One region of the Tardiphaga sp. 709 genome, then DNA from elsewhere that is predicted to be linked to it. Evidence: riboswitches for the same ligand, from Rfam matches in the RefSeq annotation. Region 1 holds a riboswitch; each other region holds the start of a gene.
The links. Region 1 has a riboswitch for cobalamin ahead of RSO67_RS08690 (TonB-dependent receptor plug domain-containing protein). Riboswitches for the same ligand answer to the same signal wherever they lie in the genome.
Positions count from the first base shown of each region.

Region 2: it holds a riboswitch for cobalamin, as region 1 does, so the genes downstream of both, RSO67_RS18795 (TonB-dependent siderophore receptor) here and RSO67_RS08690 (TonB-dependent receptor plug domain-containing protein) in region 1, are expected to answer to the same signal.
Region 3: it holds a riboswitch for cobalamin, as region 1 does, so the genes downstream of both, metE (5-methyltetrahydropteroyltriglutamate--homocysteine S-methyltransferase) here and RSO67_RS08690 (TonB-dependent receptor plug domain-containing protein) in region 1, are expected to answer to the same signal.
Region 4: it holds a riboswitch for cobalamin, as region 1 does, so the genes downstream of both, RSO67_RS23260 (ribonucleoside-diphosphate reductase subunit alpha) here and RSO67_RS08690 (TonB-dependent receptor plug domain-containing protein) in region 1, are expected to answer to the same signal.

Region 1 covers NZ_CP135529.1:1,709,940-1,715,719, reverse strand. Annotated here, with positions in the region: gene RSO67_RS08700 (ABC transporter ATP-binding protein) at 1-441, opposite strand, end outside; gene RSO67_RS08695 (iron ABC transporter permease) at 438-1,463, opposite strand; gene RSO67_RS08690 (TonB-dependent receptor plug domain-containing protein) at 1,457-3,412, opposite strand; cobalamin riboswitch at 3,444-3,648, opposite strand; gene RSO67_RS08685 (alpha/beta hydrolase) at 3,695-4,483, opposite strand; gene RSO67_RS08680 (O-acetylhomoserine aminocarboxypropyltransferase) at 4,487-5,780, opposite strand, start outside.
Region 2 covers NZ_CP135529.1:3,840,819-3,846,598, reverse strand. Annotated here, with positions in the region: gene typA (translational GTPase TypA) at 112-1,935, opposite strand; gene RSO67_RS18800 (alkaline phosphatase D family protein) at 2,165-3,718, opposite strand; cobalamin riboswitch at 3,862-4,055, shown strand; gene RSO67_RS18795 (TonB-dependent siderophore receptor) at 4,161-5,780, shown strand, end outside.
Region 3 covers NZ_CP135529.1:143,433-149,212, reverse strand. Annotated here, with positions in the region: gene RSO67_RS00735 (ATP-binding protein) at 1-614, shown strand, start outside; gene metE (5-methyltetrahydropteroyltriglutamate--homocysteine S-methyltransferase) at 662-3,049, opposite strand; cobalamin riboswitch at 3,153-3,365, opposite strand; gene RSO67_RS00725 (peptidoglycan DD-metalloendopeptidase family protein) at 3,534-4,925, opposite strand; gene RSO67_RS00720 (protein-L-isoaspartate(D-aspartate) O-methyltransferase) at 5,032-5,682, opposite strand.
Region 4 covers NZ_CP135529.1:4,793,160-4,798,939, forward strand. Annotated here, with positions in the region: gene RSO67_RS23250 (GlxA family transcriptional regulator) at 42-1,001, shown strand; gene RSO67_RS23255 (hypothetical protein) at 1,008-1,193, opposite strand; cobalamin riboswitch at 1,383-1,598, shown strand; gene RSO67_RS23260 (ribonucleoside-diphosphate reductase subunit alpha) at 1,717-4,650, shown strand; gene RSO67_RS23265 (ribonucleotide-diphosphate reductase subunit beta) at 4,803-5,780, shown strand, end outside.

The sequences.
Region 1 (5,780 bases):
TTCGCCGCCGGAGAGCTCGGTCACACGCCGATCGGCAAAGGCAACGATGTCCGTTGCCAGCATTGCGCGCTCGACCGCAGCCTTGTCCGACGATGTCAGCCGTGCCGGATCGGTCGCGCCATGCGGATAGCGGCCAAGGGCGACGACGTCCTTTACGTCGAGCGGCCAGTGCACGACATGGCCTTGCGGCAGATAGCCGAAGCGCTTGGCGCGTTCGCGTAGCGACAAGGACGCCAATGCATCGCCGGCGACATGGATCAAGCCGGTGGACGATTGCAATCCTGCCAATGCGCGCAGCAGCGTTGTCTTGCCGGCGCCGTTCGGGCCAACCAGGGCGACGAGGTGCTGTCGGTGCAGCGAGAGGGAGACATCGTGCAGGACCGGGCGCCCGGAGAGCGTGACGCTCAGATTGCTCGCGGTCAGCAGCGCCTGATCGCTCATGCGACGCCTCCGCCCAGAGCGCGACGCTCGCGCATGATGAGATAGAGGAAGAACGGCACGCCGATGATCGAGGTCAGCACGCCGACCTTGATGTCGGTGGTCGACGGAATAAGGCGCACGGCGATATCGGCGGCGAGCAGCAGCGCCGAGCCGGTGAGCGCGCTCGGGATCAGCAGCCGGGCGGGATCATGGCCGATGATCGGGCGCATCAGATGCGGTGCGATGAGACCGATGAAGCCGATCGTGCCGGTGACAGCGACAGCGCCGCCAACGCCGAGTGCGACACCAAGAATCACCAGCAGGCGCAGCCGGCTCACATGGACGCCGAGGCTTTGCGCAGTCTCTTCGCCGAGGCTGAGTGCGCGGAAGGCCGAGCGCTGGCTCATCAAAATGATTGTGCCGGCGACAATGAACGGCAGCGCCAGCGTGACGTGACGGAAGCTGCGATCTTCCAGCGAGCCGAGCAGCCAGAACGCGATCTCGAGTGCGGCGAAAGGATTGGGCGACAGGTTCATCACCAGCGCCGTTGCGGCCCCGGCGAGACTGGAGATCGCGAGACCGGCGAGGATCAGCAGCAGCAGACCGGCATTGCGGCCGGCGATGCCGAGCAGCACGAAGACCGACAAAAACGCCATCGTGATGCCGGCGACAGGCAGCGCCCATGAGCGGACATCGGCCAAACCGAGCGAGATCATCAGCACCGCACCGAAGGCTGCCGATTGCGGCGCGCCGAACAGCGAAGGCGAGGCGAGGGGATTGCGCAGCAGGCCCTGCAGTGCGGCACCGGACAGGCCGAGAATCGCGCCGATGGCCAGCGCGAGGATCGCGCGTGGCAGGCGGATTTCGCGCACGATGATCTGCTGCACGTCGCTGCCGCCGCCGAACAATGCATCGAGCACCGTCAGCGGCGAGAGTTTGACAGGTCCCGTGCCGAGCGAGCCCAGTGCCAGCAGCGTCACGAGACCGACGAGCGCGATGGTCGCGATCGTCCGGCGTCGTGCTGCTGGCGCTATGCTCACCATGTGGCGTTGAAGCCTGCGTAAGCCGCAGGTCCCGTCGTGCCGAAGTTCAGCACTTCCTGGTAATGCTCATTCAGGATGTTCTCGCCGCGGGCGAAGACCTTCCAGTTAGCGTCGATCTTGTACTCGGTATAGAGATCGACGCGGGTATAAGCATCGACCTGACCGACTTGATTGGCGCTGCTGAAGCGCTTCGACACGGTCGTGACGCGCGGCTCGATCATCCACTTGTCGGTGGGCGTGATCGTGAGTGCGAAGCGGGCGAAGTTCTTGGGACGACGTGCCAGCACTGTATAATTGCCGAGATCTTGCGCGTGCAGATAGGTGTAGGCCGCGTTGAACTTCATCAGGCCCGGAATGACATCGACATTACCGCCGACTTCGAGACCGCTGGTCTCGGCGCGGGCGACGTTGACGTAATAGCCGAGCGGACGGGACGCATCGGAGACAAAGTTGATCAGATTGCTGTAGTCCGTGGAAAAGCCTGTGACCGATAGTACGACGCGGCCGTTGAAGAGGCTCTGGTCAATGCCGGCGTCATAGCCGAAATTGGTTTCCGGCGTGAGGTTTCTGCTGCCATAGGTCGAGTCGTAAAGCTGAAACAGCGTCGGCGCTTTCGCGCCGGTGCCGGCGCTGGCACGGAACTTGGTGCCGGTTTCTGTAATGTTGTAGGCAGCGGTAGCGCGCCATGTCTCGAAACGGGCAACGTCGACGACGTCATCGACCCGGCCACCGAGCGTGACGTTGAGCCGTTCGCCGATCGGCACAGACCACAAAGCGAAGATCGAGTTGGTGTCCTGCTGTTTGGCTAGCAGCGGCGTCAACGGGCCAGCCGCAGGCGAGATGTTCGTGCTGTAAGTCTGTGCGGTCTCTGTCTGTGTCTTGGCACCATAGACGAGGGAGCCGAATGCGCCGAGCTTCAGGGTCGCCTGATATTCGGCACCGAGACTGTTGCCGACATAATCCGAGATCTTCGAAGTGGTGTTCTGCGGCAGCATGTTGGTCTTGTACGTCACCTCATTGAACATTCGCTCGGTATGGGTGTTCGAGATTGTGACGTTATGCGTGAGAATACCACCAAATGAATCGATACCCACGCGGCCATAAACAGTTTGGAGGAGTCGCGTGGCCGCGGAAGGTGTATCGGGGAAGGCGCCTGTTGCGTAATCGTAGGCCGAACGCGTGAACGAGTGGACGATGCCTGACTCAAGCCGAATGCCTTCGCCCGCATCGTAGCCGATGCGCGCGGAGCCGCCGACGCGATCGAAACTGTCGTTTTCGAGATTCGGAAACTTCGCTTCGAGGGCAGGGATGCGGTAGCCGTAACGCGAGAAGCCGTTGCTGTGCTGGCCGCCACCGGTGAAGGCATAGGACCATGGGCCGTTGGAGCCGGTCAGCGATCCCTGCGTGACGACGGTGCCATAGCTGCCGGCTTCCGTGCGCACATTGACCTGCGCGGGGCCGGAGCCCTTCTTGGTGATGATGTTGACCACACCGCTCATGGCATCGGATCCATAAAGCGCGCTCTGCGGTCCCTTCAGGACTTCAATGCGCTCGATGGCGGAGGGCGTGAACATGGCGAATTCGAAGTCGCCTGATGCGGCCGTGGGATCGTTGACGCGGATGCCGTCGATCATCACCAGCGTCTGGCCGGTATTGCCGCCGCGCAAGCGCACATTCGCGGTGCCGCCGGGGCCGCCGTTTTCCGTGATGTCGAGACCAGGCACGGTGCGCAGCGCATCGACCAGCGAGCCGGGATTGCTGGTCGCTATGGTCTCGCCTGACACCACGCTGATCGAACTGCCAGTGCGATTGAGTTGCTCGGGCGCTCTGTCCGCCGTCACCACGATTTCGGAGAGTTGCTCGGCACTAGACTGCGCATGCGCAGCACTGTGAGAGCAGGACAGAACAACAACGGCCGCAGTGCCTGCGGCCAAATTCCGGATAGTCATATAACCCCTTCCGTCGACCCACCGTCGAACGAGTGTGAAACTCGTTACCGGCCGGTCTCCTGGCTCGCGGTCGTCTCCCGGTCCGCCTTCCCGAATCTGCGATGCAAATTCAGTGGCTTTGTGGACCCGGAATGGCCGCTTACAGTTGCGGGGGCAGCCGCGGCATAGGGGATATTTCCCCGCACCGCATTCCCGTTTCACCTCCTTGCGGAGGCACCGATAACGACAGACAGGAAGCACAGCACGCCGCGCGGTGCAACAGCCATCGCCGCGTTGTGGACTCTATTGCTCGTGCTGTAGCGCGGCGAGCACGTCGTCGGGGCGTTCGACCATCATCATGTGGCCGGTGCCGGGCAGAATCACCGTGCGGGCGTTTTTCAATGCGGCAGCCAGGGTCTTGCCGGCCTTGGCAGGAGTCATCATGTCCCGTTCGCCGAGGATGAGCGTGACAGGGATATCGAGCTGGCCCGCAGCAGTCAGCGCATTCTGGTATGTATTGCAGGCGTTGAGATCGGCGAACAGCACGCCCGGCTTTGTGGCTTCGAGCACGCGCTGCGCGCCGCTATGCATCCACAGCCCCGGCGCGAGGCTGCCGCCGAGTTCGGCGCGAAAGCCGAGCCCCCAGATCGATACCATGTCGATGGCGGAATGCTGATTGGCTTCGGCATCCTTCAACAGATCCGGGCCGACGGTCATCGTTCCTGCCGTGCCCATCAGATCGAGGCGCGTGACTTTACCGGGATGCCGTGCGGCGGCCTCCAGCGCGATCAGCGAGCCCATGGAATGGCCGATCAGCCGCGCGGTCTTTGCGCCCGCTGCCTCGATCAATGCTGCGGTCCAGTCGGCGAGATCGGCGATGGTCGTGAGCGCTTCACCCTCTGAGCGTCCGTGGCCGGGCAGATCCGGCGCGAGCACCGCGAAGCCGTGATGCGCGAACCAGCGCGTATGCAGCGCCCAGGTCGAGTGATCGAAGCCGGCGCCGTGGATCATCACGACGACCGGGAGCGATGCATCAAATGTGCGGCCGCCATTCGCGATATAGGTCTCGTGACCGTTGACGGTGAGTTGCATCGCTCAGCCCTTCTGCGAGATGCGCAGCGCCTGCGCGAGGTCATCGATGATGTCATCGGCAGCTTCGATGCCGATGGAGAGGCGGATCAGCTCCTCGCCGATACCGGCGGCCTTGAGTTGCTCGGCGTCCATCTGCTGGTGCGTGGTGCTTCCGGGATGAATGACCAGTGTCTTGGCGTCGCCGACATTGGCAAGATGGCTGGTCAGCTTCAGCGCCTCGATGAATTTGCGACCGGCATTGCGGCCGCCCTTGATGCCGAAGGAGACGATGGAGCCGGCGCCGCGCGGCAGCAGGCGTTTCGCCAGCGCATAGTCCGGATGAGTCTCCAGCGACGGATGCAGCACCCAGTCGACCGCCTTGTTTGCCGTGAGCGCCGCCAGCACTGCATGGGTATTGGCCATGTGGCGCTCCATGCGAATGCCCAGCGTCTCGACGCCTTGGAGGAGCTGGAATGCATTGGTCGGCGAGAGACAGGCGCCGAAATCGCGCAGGCCTTCGGTGCGCGCACGCATGATGAAAGCGGCAGTGCCGAACTGCTCGTCGAAGACGATGCCGTGATAGCCGGCATAGGGCTCGGTGAGTTGCGGGAACTTGCCGGAGGCGTGCCAGTCGAAGCGGCCGCCATCGACGATGACGCCGCCGATAGCGATGCCGTGGCCGCCGATCCATTTGGTGGCGGAATTCATCACGATGTCGGCGCCGAGCTCGATCGGTCGCGACAGGAATGGCGTCGCGAAGGTGTTGTCGATCAGCAGCGGAATCTTCGCGGCATGGGCGATGTCGGCGACGGCGGGAATGTCGAGCACTTCGAGGCCGGGATTGCCGATGGTTTCGCCGATCACCAGTTTCGTGTTCGGCTTGATCGCTGACTTGAAGGCGTCAAGGTCGCGCGGCTTGACGAAGGTCGTGGTGATGCCGAAACGCGGCAGCGTGTGCGCCAGAAGATTGATGGTGCCGCCATAGAGCGAGGACGACGCCACGATGTGATCGCCGGCATTGAGCAGTGTGGCAATGGCGAGATGCAGCGCAGCCATGCCTGATGCGGTGCACACCGCGCCGACGCCGTTCTCAAGTGCGGCGAGTCGCTCTTCCAGCACCGCCGTCGTCGGATTGGAGATGCGCGTATAGATGTGGCCAGCGCGTTCGAGATTGAACAGCGCAGCAGCGTGGTCTGAGTCCTGGAACACATAGGACGTGGTCTGATAGATCGGCACGGCCCGCGCGCCGGTGATCGCGTCCGGATGCTGGCCGGCATGCAGACTCAACGTTTCGAAAGCAGGCGGTTTGGGTGCTGGC
Region 2 (5,780 bases), 2.1 Mb from region 1:
TTCCGGGTTCGCCCGCGCAAAGATGCGCGTGCGCCCCGGAATGACAGTGCCAAACAAAAAATGCCCGGCTCTCGCCGGGCATTTCGTAACTCGCCAAAGAAAGCTCGTCGCTTACGCGATCACTTCCTTGGTCTTTTCGGCGCGCTTGCGGTCGTTGGCATCGAGATGCTTCTTGCGCAGGCGGATCGACTTCGGGGTGATCTCGACCAGCTCGTCGCTCTCGATATAGGCGAGCGCCTTTTCGAGGGTCATGCGGATCGGCGGCGTCAAACGCACCGCTTCGTCCTTCGACGTGGTGCGGATGTTGGAGAGCTGCTTGCCCTTGAGAACGTTGAGTTCGAGATCGTTCTCGCGGGTGTGCTCGCCGATGATCATGCCCTTATAGACCTTCCAGCCCGGCTCGATCATCATCGGGCCGCGATCTTCCAGCTTGAACATGGCATAGGCAACCGCTTCGCCCTGGTCGTTGGAGATCAACACGCCGTTGCGGCGGCCGGCGATCTCGCCCTTATAGGGCAGGTAGTCGTGGAACAGGCGGTTCATGATCGCGGTACCCTTGGTATCGGTCATGAGTTCGCCCTGATAGCCGATCAGGCCGCGGGTCGGCGCGTAGAAAACCAGACGCAGGCGGTTGCCGCCCGACGGACGCATCTCGATCATCTCGGCCTTGCGTTCGCTCATCTTCTGAACGACGACGCCGGAGAATTCCTCATCGACGTCGATGACGACTTCTTCGACCGGCTCCAGCGTGTTGCCGTTCTCGTCCTTGGTGAGAACCACGCGCGGACGCGACACCGAAAGCTCAAAGCCTTCGCGGCGCATGTTCTCGATCAGGATCGCGAGCTGCAATTCGCCGCGGCCCGACACTTCCATCGCGTCGCGATCGGCAGATTCGACGACCTTGAGCGCGACATTACCTTCGGCTTCGCGCAGCAGGCGGTCGCGGATCAGACGGCTGGTGACCTTGTCGCCTTCGGTGCCGGCGAGCGGCGAATTGTTGACGATGAAGGACATCGACACGGTCGGCGGATCGATCGGCTGCGCCTGGATCGGAATTTCAACCGACGGATCGCAGAAGGTGTCGGCGACAGTGCCCTTGGGCAGGCCGGCGATGGCGACGATGTCACCGGCTTCGGCGAGCTCAACCGGCTGACGCTCAAGACCACGGAACGCCAGGATCTTGGTGATACGGCCGGTTTCAACAACCTTGCCGTCGCGCGACAGCACCTTCACGCTCTGGTTCGGCTTGACCGAGCCCGCCGAGATACGGCCGGTGATGATCCGGCCGAGATAGGGGTTGGCTTCGAGGATGGTGCCGAGCATGCGGAACGCACCTTCTTCCACCACCGGCGGCGCGACATGCTTGATGACGAGATCGAACAGCGGCTTCATGCCGACGTCATGCGACGCGTCCGGGCTGTCGGCCATCCAGCCGTTGCGGCCCGATCCGTACAGAATCGGGAAGTCGAGCTGGTCGTCGGTGGCGTCAAGCGCTGCAAACAGGTCGAACACTTCGTTGACGACTTCGGTGATGCGGGCGTCCTGACGGTCGACCTTGTTGATGGCGACGATCGGCTTGAGGCCGAGCTTCAACGCCTTTCCGACCACGAACTTGGTCTGCGGCATCGGGCCTTCAGCAGCGTCGACAAGCACGATCACGCCATCGACCATCGACAGGATGCGTTCAACTTCGCCGCCGAAGTCGGCATGGCCCGGGGTGTCGACGATGTTGATCTGGACCTCATCCCACAGCACCGAGGTGCACTTGGCGAGAATGGTGATGCCGCGCTCTTTTTCGATGTCGTTCGAATCCATCGCGCGTTCCTGGACGCGCTGATTGTCGCGGTAGGTGCCCGACTGTTGCAGCAGCTTGTCGACGAGAGTCGTTTTGCCGTGGTCAACGTGGGCGATGATAGCAATGTTGCGAAGGTTCATAGGTCTTCTTCTGGTTACGGTCTGGGTGCCCTTGAGCGGGTTCAACAAGACATGCTCGACAAAAGGCCTCAGCCTTGCGCTCGAGCGCGTTCGATAACTGCCTCGTCTGAAAACGCGCTGGGGCAATCCCTCCAAAAGCAAACCCGGCCAGAAGGGGCCGGGTACTCGGACGCGTTGCGGCGCAATATAGGGGAAAATCGCCGAAAAACAATGCGAATCTGCCAAATGGTTAGCCCAATTTCGGGTCCAGAACCGTGGCCCAAAGGGCCATATCGGCCCGATCTCGCAAGGTAACGGTCATTTGGCCGCTTTGGCCGTCGATTTTGACGTGGCCGAAGAACTGCATGCCTGCCGACGGGGGCAAATTCTGCTTATCGGGCCCCGGCGCCTTCACGAAACGGACCTCAGGACCGAAGGTATCGTCGAGCGCCGCCGGCCCAAAAGTTCCGGCGTGAAACGGGCCCGAAACGAACTCCCAGAACGGCTCGAAATCCTGAAACTGCGCCTTGTCGGGATTGTAATAATGCGCCGCCGTGTAATGCACGTCGGCGGTCAGCCAGACCGTGTTGCGGATACCGGCCGATTTGATGAAGCGCAGGATATCGGCAATTTCCAGCTCGCGGCCCCGCACCGGTCCGTCGCCCTGCGCGATGGCCTCAGAGCCGGTTTTGTCGGCAGCGTTGTCATAGACGACGAGGCCGATCGGCATGTCGGCGGCGATGACCTTCCAGGTCGCCTTCGATGCGATCAAGGCGCGCTTCAGCCAGGCCATCTGCTCCGGGCCGATGAAATATGCGTCGGGACCATAGCTCGCCTGCAGGTTCGGGCCGTTGGGCCCGCGATAGCTGCGCTCGTCCAGCATAAAGACATCGAGATGCGGGCCGTAATTGAGCGTGCGATAGACGCGGCCGGGTTCGGCCGGATTGATCGAGATCGGATACATCTCGTGAAAGGCACGCGCGCCGCGCGCAGCCAGCAGCGTGATGTCGCGCTCCTTGTAGGACGCCGGCAACTGCTTCGAGAGCGACCAGTTGTTGGTGACCTCGTGATCGTCCCACTGGCCGAAGATCGGCACTTGCGCATTGAATGCGCGGACATTGTCGTCGAGCAGATTGTATTTGTGCGCGGCGCGGAATTCATCGAGCGTTTCGGCGACCTTCGCCTTCTCCGGCACGGTTATGGTGTTTTTCCAGATCGTGCCATCCGGCAATTTCACTTCGGGCAGGATCGGACCGTCAGCATAAATCGTATCGCCGGAATGGATCAGGAAATCCGGGTTGTGCTTGCGCATGGTGGCGAAGGTGACCATGCCGCCATCCTCGGCATTGATGCCCCAGCCCTGCCCGGCGACATCGCCGCCCCAGACAAAGGATACATCGCGGCGATCGGCCGGCGCGGTGCGAAAGCGGCCGATCACAGGTTCGCTGACGATTTCGGGATGCGACAGATCGCGGAATTTGACGCGGTAGAAGATGTCCTGTCCCGCGGGCAGATTATCGAGCAACAGCTTCGCCGTGAAATCGCTCTCGGGCAGCGCCGTGATAACCGGCAACATGCGCACATTGCTGAAGGATTCGGTCGTGGCGACTTCCACCATCATCTGCGCCGGGCGATCGGCGCGCGACCAGATCATGCCGCTGCTCGTCCCGACATCGCCGGACTGCACGCCATGCGACACGACCGGACGATCCTGCGCGCGGCTGAGGTAAGGCATCGCCAGGAAGCTTGCGCCTGTTACGGCTGAGTGCGCGAGGAAGCGGCGACGGGATAAACGTAGTGCCATGGCGAACTCCTGATCCTGGCTCTGGCACCAGTGGCTCTAGGCAGATCGCTTGACGCTGCGATGACAGGTGATGCGCAATATCAACACCCGCCAAAGCAAGCTGCGAATGACTGGCAGCTTGATTGACACATTTGGAAATTTCACCTTAACGTGAATGCGACGGTTCCCCTTCGGGGATCAAAAGGGAATGCGGTGAGGGGGATCCCCCGATTCCGCGGCTGCCCCCGCAACTGTAAGCGGCGAGCCTGCGCCAAGAGCCACTGGGTATTCACCTGGGAAGGCGGCGACAGGCACTGACCCGCGAGCCAGGAGACCTGCCGCCAGTCGTGGTCACACGCGAGCACATTGGGCGGGGTGTCCTGGTGGAAGTCACACTGCCTGTTTGAAAGCGGCGGGGCGACTTGGTTTGCGGTGACGTGCCACGTAACCGCGAGTCCTGTTCATGACCTCCGTTTCTCCAGTCGCATTGAAGCGACATACGCCCTTTCTTTATTCTATTGCTCTCTCCTGCTTGTTGTGTCCGAGTGAAAGCTGGGCACAAGCTGCACAGCCCAGCCAGACGCTCGATCCTGTTGTAGTTCAGCCGTCAGCGACGCCTCAGCGGGCACGCCGCGCCACGAACGGCACTGCATCGCGCGCTGCGCGCTCGCGGCAGCAGCGCAATGTCGCCGCCAATACCGGCGCGCCGGTTGCCACGCCGACAGGCCCTGTCTTCGCAGCGCCGACGCTCAACCTCACCGGCACGACATCCACGGGCAGCCGCCTCGGCCTCACGCGCCTGCAGACGCCGGCCAGCGTCGAAGTGATCTCCGCCGAGACTATGGCCGAACGCGGCCAGCAGAACGTGGTCGATGCCGTCACGCAGAATGCTACCGGCTTTACGGCCATCGGCGAACCCGGCAATGGCGGCATCGCTTTCAGCACCCGCGGCTTCGCCGGAAGTGGCTCCGTCACTTCGCTTTATGACGGCACGCGCCTCTATGTCGGCTCCGGCACGGTGAACTTCCCCTTCGACACCTGGACCGCCGAGAAGATCGAAGTACTGCGCGGCCCGGCCTCCGTCATGTATGGCGAAGGCGCTATCGGCGGCGCCATCAACGTGATTTCGAAATTGCCGCTCTGGGTGCCACGCAACCAGGCTGAAATCTCGCTCGACAGCAACATGACGCGCCGCATCGCCCTCGATAGCGGCGGTCCGGTCAGCAAGGACGTTGCCTATCGCATCGCCGTCACCGGCAACGCGTCCGATGGCTGGGTCGATCGCGACAACACCTCGAACATCGCGCTGCACGCCGCGGTGCAGATCAAGCAGACCGAGGACATCACCTGGACGCTCTCCACCGACTATGGCGACCGCCATCCGTCAAAATATTTCGGCACGCCGCTGATCAATGGCCAGCTCAATGAGGCGATCCGCTTCAAGAACTACAATGTCAGCGACAGCAACATTCGCTATCAGGACAGCTGGAGCCAGGTAAAGACCGAGTGGCAGGTCAGTGACGGCATCACCCTGCGCAACACGCTCTATTACATGTATGCGAAGCGCCACTGGAAGGAGGTCGAGATCTACGGCTTCAACTCCGGCACCGGCCTGATCGATCGCAGCGACTATTTCGAAATCTTCCACCAGCAGCAGCAGATCGGCGACCGCATGGACGCCACCTTCCAGGGCCATCTGTTCGGCATGGTCAACACCTTCGTGGCAGGCTTCGACGTCAACCGCATCGACTTCAAGCACACTAACAATTCGCCCTATGGCGGTACGTCGTCGGTCAATCCATATAATTTCGATCCCGGCCTGTTCAGTAGCCCCGATCCGACGATTCCCGGCTTCAAGAGCGTCGCCAATCAGTACGCGTTCTTCGCGGAAAACCGACTGGCCGTCACCGAACAATTGTCGCTGATCGCGGGCGTCCGCCAGGACCAACCGACCGTCGAACGAACCGACTACCGCAATCCCGCCAACAGCTACACACGGGACTATTCGGCGACATCCTGGCGTGTCGGTGCGGTCTATACCCCCATCCAGAATCTCGCGTTCTACGGCCAGTATTCCACGGCG
Region 3 (5,780 bases), 1.6 Mb from region 1:
TGCTCTGGGGCGCGCGCGGCATGGGCAAGTCATCGCTGGTCAAGGCCGCGCATGCCTCAGTCAATGCCAGCAAGTCCGTCGCTGGTCGTCTCAAGCTGGTCGAGATTCATCGCGAGGACATCGAGAGCCTGCCGGCGCTGATGGAACAGATCCGCGCCTCGGATTTTTATTTCATCGTGTTCTGCGATGATCTTTCTTTCGACGGCAACGATGCGTCCTACAAATCGCTGAAAGCCGTATTGGAAGGCGGCATCGAAGGCCGGCCGGACAACGTGATCCTCTATGCGACCTCGAACCGCCGCCATCTTCTGGCGCGCGAGATGATCGAGAACGAACGCTCGACCGCCATCAATCCCGGCGAAGCGGTCGAAGAGAAGGTGTCGCTGTCGGATCGTTTCGGCCTCTGGCTCGGCTTCCACAAATGCAGCCAGGACGAATATCTCGACATGGTGCGCGGCTATTGCAGCCACTATGGCCTCAAGACCGACGCCGCCGAGCTGGAGCGAGACGCATTGGAATGGTCGACCACCCGTGGCTCGCGCTCAGGTCGCGTGGCCTGGCAGTTCGTGCAGGAGCTCGCTGGCCGTCTCGGCGTGAAGCTCGCCACAAAGTAAAGGCAAATGCCGCCCCGTCATGACAACGGGGCGGCATTCGACTCGCCCTAGGCGAGGCTTCGCAACTCACGCGCTGCCGCGACCATATTCACGAGCGCAGGCCGCACCTCCTCCCATTTCCGGGTCTTCAGCCCGCAATCGGGATTGATCCAGAGCTGGGAGTCCGCCAGCCGCTGCCGTGCAAGCTTCAGCAGATCGAGCATGTCGCGCGTTTCAGGCACCCGCGGCGAGTGGATGTCATAGACCCCAGGACCTATCTCGTTCGGATACTTGTAGGTCCTGAACGCATCGAGCAGCTCCATCTTCGATCGTGACGTTTCGATGGAGATCACATCGGCATCCATGGCACCGATCGCATCGATGATGTCGTTGAACTCCGAGTAACACATATGAGTATGGATCTGCGTGTCATCCCGCACGCCTGACGAACAGATGCGGAAGCTCTCCACGGCCCAATCGAGATAGGACTTCCATTCCGATTTGCGCAGCGGAAGCCCTTCGCGGAGTGCCGCTTCGTCGATCTGGATCATGCCGGCGCCAGCTTTCTCCAGATCCGTCACCTCATCGCGGATCGCGAGTGCGATCTGGCGACACGCGACTTCGCGGGGAATGTCATCGCGCACGAACGACCAGTTCAGGATCGTGACGGGCCCCGTCAGCATGGCCTTCATCGGCCTCTCGGTGAGCGACTGCGAATATTGCCACCATTCGACGGTCATCGGATGCGGCCGGGACACGTCTCCGAACAGCACGGGAGGCCGCACATAGCGGGAGCCATAGGACTGCACCCAGCCATGCTTGGTGAAGGCGAAGCCGGAAAGTTGCTCGCCAAAATACTGCACCATGTCGTTGCGCTCGAACTCGCCATGCACCAGCACGTCGAGACCGATATTCTCCTGCCAGCGAACCGCCCTCGCCGTCTGGTTCTGCAGGAACGTCTTGTAGGCGGCATCGCTGAGTGTACCCCTGACATGGGCTCCGCGTGCGTTTCTCACTTCCGTGGTCTGCGGAAACGAGCCGATGGTCGTTGTCGGGAATGCCGGCAGCTTGAAGCGTCGATGCTGATCGGCCGCACGTGTGGCAAAGTCATTGCCGCGACGTCGCATGGTCGCATCAACAGCGGCGACACGCTTGGCGACAGCAAGATCGTGGATCTTCGACGATGCCAATCGCGCAGCCGCCGCGGCATCCGACGCGGCAAGCGTTGCAGCGACATCCGCGCGGCTGCCAGCCAGCGCCGATCCGAGCGCGGCCAACTCCTCCATCTTCTGGACCGAGAAAGCCAGCCAACTTTTGACGTCCGGATCGAGATCATTCTCAAGGCCCAGATCAATCGGCACATGCAGCAGCGAACAGGACGGCGCGAGTTCCACGCGATCCCGCCCTAGCAGATCGACCATGGGCTCCAGCCCATCAAGCAGGCTGGACAGATCGGACCGCCAGATATTGCGGCCATCGATCACGCCGAGCGAGAGGATCATGTCCTTCCGCGCCTTCGCAGCGACTTCATCGAACTGGTCCGATCCACGGACCAGATCGAGATGAAGTCCGGCGACGGGAAGCGACAGGGCCAGATCGAGGTTATCGCCAAGTTCGCCAAAGTAAGTGTTTAGCATGATCCTGAGCTGCGGGACCGCTTCTGCAAAGGCAGCGTAGGTCCGCTGCAGCGCTTGCCGGGCGAGTGCATCGAGATCGAGCACGAGACACGGCTCATCCAGTTGCACCCATTCGGCCCCTTTGTCGGCCAGTTCGCCGAGTACCTCGACATAGACGGGCAGCAATCGATCGAGCAGCGTCACCGGGTCGAATGAAGCATCCATACTCTTGGCCAGTTTGAGATAGGTCACAGACCCAACCAGCACAGGTCGTGTCTGATAACCCAGCGATCTCGCCTCCTCGTACTCCTTGATCGGCTTGCGCGATGCGAGACTGAAGGTCTGATCCTGCGCCAGTTCAGGCACCATGAAATGGTAGTTGGTATCAAACCATTTGGTCATCTCCTGTGCTGGTACGCCTTGCGACGTATCATGCGTATGAGAGCCGTGCGTGCAGGCCTCGTCATGCGCATCGCCTTGTGATCCACGCGCCATGGCAAAATAGGTCGCGAAGGAAACGTCTCCTCCCTTCCAGCCATAGACCTTCGGAATGGCGCCTACCATGACGCTGGTATCGAGTACCTGATCGTAGAATGAGAAGTCGTTCGACGGCATAACCGTGATCCCGAGCGACTTCTGACGTGCCCAGTTTGCGGCACGCAGCCCGACGCCGACATCGATCAGCGCATTCTCGTCGATTGCACCGGACCAATAGCTTTCCAGCGCCATCTTGAGCTCACGCCGCGGACCGATCCGTGGCGTTCCCAAAGTAGCAACAGGAAGCGAGGACGTAGATTTGGCAGAAGACTTGGAAGAAGTAGACTTTGACACAGTAGACATGGCTTAACCCCAATGATTGGGGGCAAAAGGCCAAAGTGACACGTCTGGATTCCACGACGGCAGTCGCGGAATCGCAACCGCACCACCGGGACACCCCGCCCGAGGACGTTTATGTTGTCGAGGCAGGTCTCCTGGCTCGCGGGTCAATGCTGCTGTCCGGCCTTCCCAAAACCTTTGCAGGTCTCAGTGACTTTAATGGACAGCGGCTCACCGCTTACAGTTGCGGGGGCAGCTCCGGCCTTGGCTTAACGCCTCACCGGCTTCCCTCTTAGCTTCGGGCAAACCTTCCCGAAGAACCACGACATGTCCACATATGGGCAACATCGCGCGGCAGTCAACCGAGCTTGCGTGCGCAAGCTGCCCACTCGCAGCAGCGCGTTGAAGACTCCGGAGCTGGAGTGGGCCGTAGCCCCGAGATCAAACGCAGCAAGCCCGGCACGAGGCCGGGCTTGCTTAAATGCGAACTACACTTCGTGGATTGCGCTTACGCCCCGTTGAGGAACTGCAGCGGATCGACCGGCGACGAGCCCTTGCGGATCTCGAAGTGAAGCTGCGGCGAAGTAACCTCACCAGACTGGCCGGACTTGCCGATCACCTGACCGCGCTTGATGGTCTCGCCACGCTTCACCATCAGCTCACTCGCATGGGCATATGCGGTGACGTAGCCGTTGGAGTGACGAACGAGGACCAGATTGCCGTAACCCTTCAGCTCGTTGCCGGAATAGGCAACGACGCCATCTTCGGCAGCCTTGATCGGCGTGCCTTCCGGCACGGCGACGTTGATGCCGTCGTTGGACTTGCCATTGGTCTTGGCGCCATAGCCTGTGACCACGCGGCCGCGCACCGGCCAACGGAACGTCGGCAAAGCGCCGGTTGCGTCAGCGGCTTTAGTCGGCGATTCCGGCGCGGTTTCTTCAGGCGTCGTCGTGGCACTTGCCAGACGGGCCTTCTGTGCGGGCTCGGCAGAAGCAACACGGGCCACGGCAGCGGACGTAACCGCGCCAACCGGGGCGGCCGTCACGGCTGCGACGGGCGCAGCAAGCGGCGCGGCCGCGGGAGCCGCAGAAGCCGTACGCGCCCCCGGTATCGTAATCTTGGAGCCGAGCTTCAACTGGGCAGTCGGCGCCAGACCATTGGCGCGTGCGAGTTCGGCCACCGACACGTTGTTCCGGCGCGAGATGCTCATCAGCGTATCACCGCGATTGACAAAATGCGTGGTCGACGCGCCGACAGCAGGTTTGTTCGGAGCAGCAGCAACGGCCGGAGTTGCCGCAGCGCCCTGGCGCGGAATGATCAGCGACTGGCCGGGCGACAGCGCGCGGGGACCCTTGTAGCCATTGGCCTGCAGGATCGCGGCCGACGAGACGTTGTAGCGCTTCGCCAGACCGTCGAGCGTATCGCTGGTGCCGACGATGATCGAGGTGCCGCCATCACGGGCAAGGCCGTTGGTCGCTGCAACCGAGCGCGGCGCCGTGGAGCCGGTGGTTTCGATCGGCGCACGTGCGGGCGGCGGCGTATACATACCGTTGCCGCCCCCGCTGACGGGTGCAGCCGACGCAACCGGACGAGATGTCGGCGCCGAGATCGGCGGCGGCAAAGCCTGGGATTGATACTGCGGCTGCGGATTATAGGCCGGGCGCTGATACTGCGGCAGTTCCTGGCGCTCGACCGGCGCGCGTGGTGCGCGCTGCGGCACCGAGCCGGTGGTTTCGCCTTGCCAGCCAAAGCCACGGGACTGACCTGAGTCAAAATTTGGATTCTGAGATAGGCGTGTCTGCATGTCGGCGCTGCAGCCGGCAAAACCGATAGACATCAGCGCCAGCACCGCGACCTGCGGAGCGCGGCGCGAGTAAAGCAACTCGACAACGCTGGACATTGGTTACTCACTCATACGCAACAAACAACTGAATTGAGTAAACACCGTCTCCGTTACCAAGCCTTTAACCTTGCGACCAACACGTGACAGCCGTTCACGAACTTTTTCAGAGTTCGCGCGCGATGCCCGGAAGTGCTGGCACAAAACGCACGTCCACGAGGTCCTTTCGCTCCAATCCATCCCCGGTTTTGCGGATCCGGACCAGGGTCTGGACGCCATTGTGAGGACCAACCGGCGCAAGCAGAATACCCCCCTCCTCAAGTCGGTCGGTCAGCGCCGCGGGCACCTCCTCCACAGCGGCGGTCACGATGATCCGGTCGAACGATCCGAGATTGGCAGCCGGATTGAGCCCATCGCCGAGCATGACCTCGATATTGTGGAGGCCGAGCGCCTCCAACCGGGTCCGGGCAGCATCGGCCAGCGTGCGATAACGCTCGATGCTCAGCACGTCGCGGACGAGCTTTGACAGGATCGCGGCCTGGTAGCCCGATCCCGTGCCGACCTCGAGCACACGGTGACCAGCATTCAACTGCAGCTGTTCGGTCATATAGGCGACCACGAAGGGCTGGCTGATGGTTTGGCCACAGGCGATGGCCAAGGCCGTATCCCGCCAGGCATGGGCACGATCGTTCGGCTCGACGAAGCGATCACGGGGAATATCCTCCATTGCGCGCAGCACCAGCCGATCGCTGATCCCACGGCGCCGCAGACCAAGCTGAAAGGTCATCTGTTCAGGCGGCTGTCCGACGGTAATCATGGAAATGCCTCACGCAGCACAGGTTAGAAACACTCTCGATCTAGCAAAGATAGATTGATGTATTTCTGCGATCGGAACCGGGATAGCCTAACGATAAC
Region 4 (5,780 bases), 3.1 Mb from region 1:
ATGACCTGGGCCTGTCCTCGCCATTGGAATGAAGCCTCACCATGAAGAGCGTTGCCCTCGCGATATTCCCCGGCGTCCAGTCGCTGGATGTGGCCGGTCCGCTCGATGTGTTCATGGAGGCCAATGGCTTCGTCGCGCCGGGCGACGGCTACGACATCACACTTGTCGCTGCAGACTGCGCGCCGCTGCGTGCATCGAACGGCCTGAGGATGTCCGCTGATCTGACGTTCAGTGACGCGGACAAACCCTGGGATCTGGTTCTGATGGCCGGCGGGCCAGGGCTGCCGACGGCTGAAGCCGATCCGCAGCTTACACAGTGGCTGGCCAATGCGGCGCTCCATGCGGAGCGTTATGGTTCGGTGTGCACCGGGGCATTCGCGCTCGGCCATGCAGGCTTGCTCGACGACAAGACGGTGACGACACACTGGCAGAATGCGCCGCTATTGGCGCTGCGTTTCCCCAAAGCGCATGTGGAGTTCGACCGCATCTATAGTCGTGACGGCGCCCTGGTGACGTCGGCCGGCGTCACCGCAGGCATCGATCTGGGTCTTGCTCTGGTCCAGGAAGATCATGGCGCGGAGGTCGCGCTGGCCGTGGCCAAGCGTCTTGTCGTTGTCGCGCAGCGCCAGGGTGGTCAGTCGCAATTCAGTCCCTATCTGGTGCCGCCGGCCGAGTCGGGCTCGCCGATCGCGCGAGTTCATGCCCATGTGATGGCCCATCTGCGCGATGCGCACAGCGTGGACGAACTGGCCGATGTGGCGGGCATGAGCGCGCGGACTTTCGCGCGGACATTCAAGCAGGAAACAAGGATGACTCCGGCGGATTTTGTCGAAGGCGCTAGGATCGACACGGCGCGTAACCGCCTCGAAGGCAGCGATCTGCCGCTGAAAGTCGTGGCTTATGAATCCGGTTTCACCACCGCCGAACATATGCGTCAGGTGGTCGTACGACGGCTCGGCCTGACGCCCAGCCAGTATCGGGCCAGCTTTCGCGCGGTCTGATTCTGCTCAGGCGAGTTGCAGCGAAGAAATCGGATCGCTGGCGGGGAAGCTGTCCATCAGCGCCTCGTTCAGCATCTCGTCGAGCCGGCGCCGGGCGGTCTGCTCCGTCGTCTCGAACGCCGCGAGTGCGCCCGGATGCTCGACGAAAGCGTTGAGTTTGATCCTCTCAGTGGTCGTTACCAGGTTGCGCATCGCATCCTCCATCGGTTGATGACGGTGTTTTGCGCCTCACGGTCCTTTCGGACAACGAATCGCATCGTTCAGAAACGGCCAACGACCCCGCGGTTTCCGCCACGCAAGCGGTTGTCCACTGAACCAACAGCCCTACCGAATTTGTTGCGTTCGGCGCCAATGCTCGCTTGACACTTCACCGCAGGTCACACCAAATGTAGACGTCACGGTCCGCCCTGTCGCAAGACTTGGTGGCTAAGAGGGAAGCCGGTAAAGACGTTGTTTTGCGTCATATTCCGGCGCTGCCCCCGCAACTGTAAGCAGTGAGTCTGTTTCGATTGAAGTCACTGATGCGCAAGCATCGGGAAGGCTGAAACAGACATTGACCTGCGAGCCAGGAGACCTGCCGCGACACCAGAACGTCCATGGGCGGGGTGTCCCAGCGGTCGCTTGCAGGCAATGCCGGCGGATCTCCGCCGTGTATTTTGCAGCGTCCTTTCGGCCCCAGCCCCCATTGCTTGATGCATCACACGGGGTCTTGCCGATGCCTACTTCATCTTCTGTTTTGTCCAACGGACGCGATGCGGCTCATGCGCCGCTGATTCAACTGTCGCCGGAAACGCTCGCTGCGCCTGCGCGCGAACCCTCAATGCAGATCATCCGGCGCAACGGCACCGTATCTCCCTTCGACGGCAGCAAGATTTCCGTGGCCATGACCAAGGCTTTCCTTGCGGTCGAGGGCCACACGGCAGCGGCGTCGCGCCGCGTCCATGAGGCGGTGGAACAACTGACCGGCGAAGTCGTGGCGGCGCTGACGCGCCGCGTCGGTGAAGGCCGCACCTTCCATATCGAGGACGTCCAGGATCAGGTGGAACTGGCGCTGATGCGCAGCGAGCACCACAAGGTGGCCCGCGCCTATGTGCTGTATCGCGAAGAACGCGCGCGGACCCGCGCCGAGGAACTGGCCGCCAAGCCGGCGCTCGTCTCCACCGCACCGGTGCTGCATGTCACGCTCGCCAACGGCACCCGTGCGCCGCTCGATTCGGCGCGTCTGGCGCTGATCGTCAACGAGGCCTGCGCCGGTCTCGACGGAGTCGATGCCGCCCCGGTGCTCGAGGAAACCCGCCGCAATCTCTATGACGGCATCACGCTGGATGAACTGGCACTGGCCGGCATCATGGCCGCGCGCACGCTGGTGGAGCAGGAGCCGAACTACACCTTTGTCAGCGCCCGCCTGCTCCTCGACAAGCTGCGCACCGAAGTTCTGTCCTTCGTTCACGGCAGCCCGACCCACGCGTCACAGGCCGATATGACGACGCGTTACGCCGAATATTTCAGCGCCTATATCAAGACCGGCATTGCGGCGGAGCTGCTCGATCCCGAACTCGCGCGCTTCGATCTCAAGCGAATCGCTGCCGCGCTGAAGCCGGAAGGGGACCTTCAGTTCCAGTTCCTGGGCCTGCAGACGCTCTATGACCGCTACTTCCTGCATGTGCAGGGCAATCGCATCGAACTGCCCCAGGCCTTCTTCATGCGCGTAGCCATGGGCCTCGCGCTACGCGAGATCGACCGCGAAGCCCGCGCCATCGAATTCTATAATCTGCTGTCGTCGTTCGACTTCATGGCCTCGACGCCGACGCTGTTCAATTCGGGCACGCTGCGTCCGCAGCTGTCGTCCTGCTTCCTCACGACCGTAGCCGACGATCTCGACGGCATCTTCAAGTCGGTGAAGGACAATGCGCTGCTGGCGAAATATTCCGGTGGTCTCGGTAATGACTGGACCCGCGTGCGCGGCCTCGGTGCCCACATCAAGGGCACCAACGGCGAGAGCCAGGGCGTGGTGCCATTCCTCAAGGTCGCCAACGATACGGCCATCGCCGTCAATCAGGGCGGCAAGCGCAAGGGCGCGGTCTGCGCCTATCTCGAGACCTGGCACATCGACATCGAAGAATTCCTCGATCTCCGCAAGAACACCGGCGACGACCGCCGCCGCACCCACGACATGAACACCGCCAACTGGGTGCCGGATCTGTTCATGCAACGCGTCGAGGCTGATGGCGAATGGACGCTGTTCTCGCCGGACGAGACGCCGGAACTACATGATCTCTACGGCAAGCCCTTTGCCGAGCGCTATGCCGCTTATGAAGAGAAGGCGGCGCGCGGTGAAATCCGCGTGTTCAAGAAGGTGCGGGCCACCGATCTGTGGCGTCGCATGCTGACCATGGTGTTCGAGACCGGCCATCCCTGGATCACCTTCAAGGATCCCTGCAACCTGCGCTCGCCGCAGCAGCATGCTGGCGTCATTCACTCGTCGAATCTCTGCACCGAGATCACGCTGAATACGTCCGATGACGAAGTCGCAGTCTGCAATCTCGGTTCGGTCAATCTCCTCAATCACATCGGCAAGGATGGTCTCGATCATGCGCAGCTCAAGCGCACCGTGACCACGGCGATGCGGATGCTCGACAACGTCATCGACATCAATTTCTACACCATCCCGGAAGCACGCCGCTCGAACCTCAGGCATCGTCCGGTCGGTCTCGGCTTGATGGGCTTTCAGGATGCACTGCAGGTGCAGGGCATCGCGATGGCGTCCGATGCGGCGGTGGCCTTTGCAGATACCAGCATGGAGGCGATTGCCTTCCATTCGATCTCGGCGTCGGTCGATCTTGCCGGCGAGCGCGGCCGCTATCCGTCCTTCGACGGATCGCTGTGGAGCCGCGGCATCCTGCCGATCGACTCCATCGAGATACTTGCGGAGGCCCGCGGTGGTGTGCAGATGGATCGATCCACTACACTCGACTGGAATAGCCTGCGTGCACGGGTCAAGGACACCGGCATGCGCAATTCCAATGTGATGGCGATCGCGCCGACGGCGACGATCTCGAATATCTGCGGCGTCGCCCAGTCGATCGAGCCGGCCTATCAGAACCTCTATGTCAAATCGAATATGTCCGGCGATTTCACGGTGGTGAACGCCTTCCTTGTGCGCGATCTGAAAAAGAGGGGCCTGTGGGACGAGGTGATGGTCTCCGACCTCAAATATTTCGACGGTAGCGTCGGATCGATTGACCGCGTGCCGGACGATCTCAAGGCGCTGTATGCGACCTCGTTCGAGATCGACAGCGCGTGGCTGATCGAGGCGGCTTCGCGCCGGCAGAAATGGATCGATCAGGCGCAGTCGCTCAATCTCTACATTGCCAATCCATCCGGCAAGAAGCTGGACCAGCTCTATCGCCTGGCCTGGACGCTGGGATTGAAGACGACCTACTACCTGCGCTCGCGCAGTGCGACGCATGTGGAGAAATCGACACTGAAGGGTACGGACGGCAAGCTCAATGCTGTGTCAGCGACGGTGGCGACAGCGAAAGCGGCCGGTGCGCCGATTCTCGTTCAGCCGTCCGCCGTGACAGCGCCCGAGCTGAACGTCGCAATGGCCTGTTCGATCGACAATCCCGAATGTGAGGCGTGCCAGTAAGGCTTGCTGCACCATACACAGTCCTCATCCTGAGGAGCGGCCTCTTGGCCGCGTCTCGAAGGATGAGTGACGACACACTCATGGTTCGAGATGCCCGCTGAAGAAGCGGGCTCCTCACCATGAGAGCCGACACAGAATTCAAAGGAACACCCATGCTCGACTGGTCCGATACCTCATCCGCCCCCAAGGCGCCCGCCTTCATCCCGCTCCCTGAAACATCCATCGATCAAACCGGCCTCGGCACCATCGATCGCTCCGGCGGCCGCGTCTCGGTGGACGAGAAGCGCATGATCAACTGCCGCGCCGACGTCAATCAGCTGCTGCCGCTGAAATACAAGTGGGCGTGGGAGAAGTATCTCGCCGGCTGCAACAATCATTGGATGCCCACCGAAGTCTCGATGCAGGCTGATATTGCACTGTGGAAGTCGCGCGACGGCCTCACCGAAGACGAACGCCGCGCGATCAAGCGCAATCTCGGCTTTTTCGCAGCATCGGAGAGTCTCGTTGCCAACAACATCGTGCTGGCGATCTATCGCCACCTCACCAATCCGGAATGCCGCCAGTATCTGCTGCGACAGTCCTTCGAGGAAGCCGTGCATACGCACACGTTCCAGTACATCGTGGAAAGCCTCGGCCTCGATGAGGGCGAGCTGTTCAACATGTATCGCGAGGTGCCCTCGATCACCGAGAAGGCCGCTTGGGCGCTCAAGCACACCCAGCATCTCGACGATCCCGATTTCAAGACCGGCACGCCCGAAACCGATCAGGCCTTCATGCGCGATCTCGTGGCCTTCTATGTGATCTTCGAGGGCATGTGGTTCTATACGGGCTTTGCGCAGATCCTGTCGCTCGGCCGTCGTAACAAGATGGTCGGGATCGCTGAACAGTATCAATACATCCTGCGCGATGAATCGATCCACCTGAACTTCGGCATCGACGTCATCAACCAGATCAAGATCGAGAATCCGCACCTCTGGACAAAAGCGTTCCAGGAGGAAATCCGCGACATGATCCGCACGGCCGCCGAGCTCGAGGCGGCCTATGGGCGGGACACCATGCCGCGCGGCTTCCTCGGACTGAATGCGGCGCTGTGCGAAACCTATATGCACTTCATCGCCAACCGCCGCTGC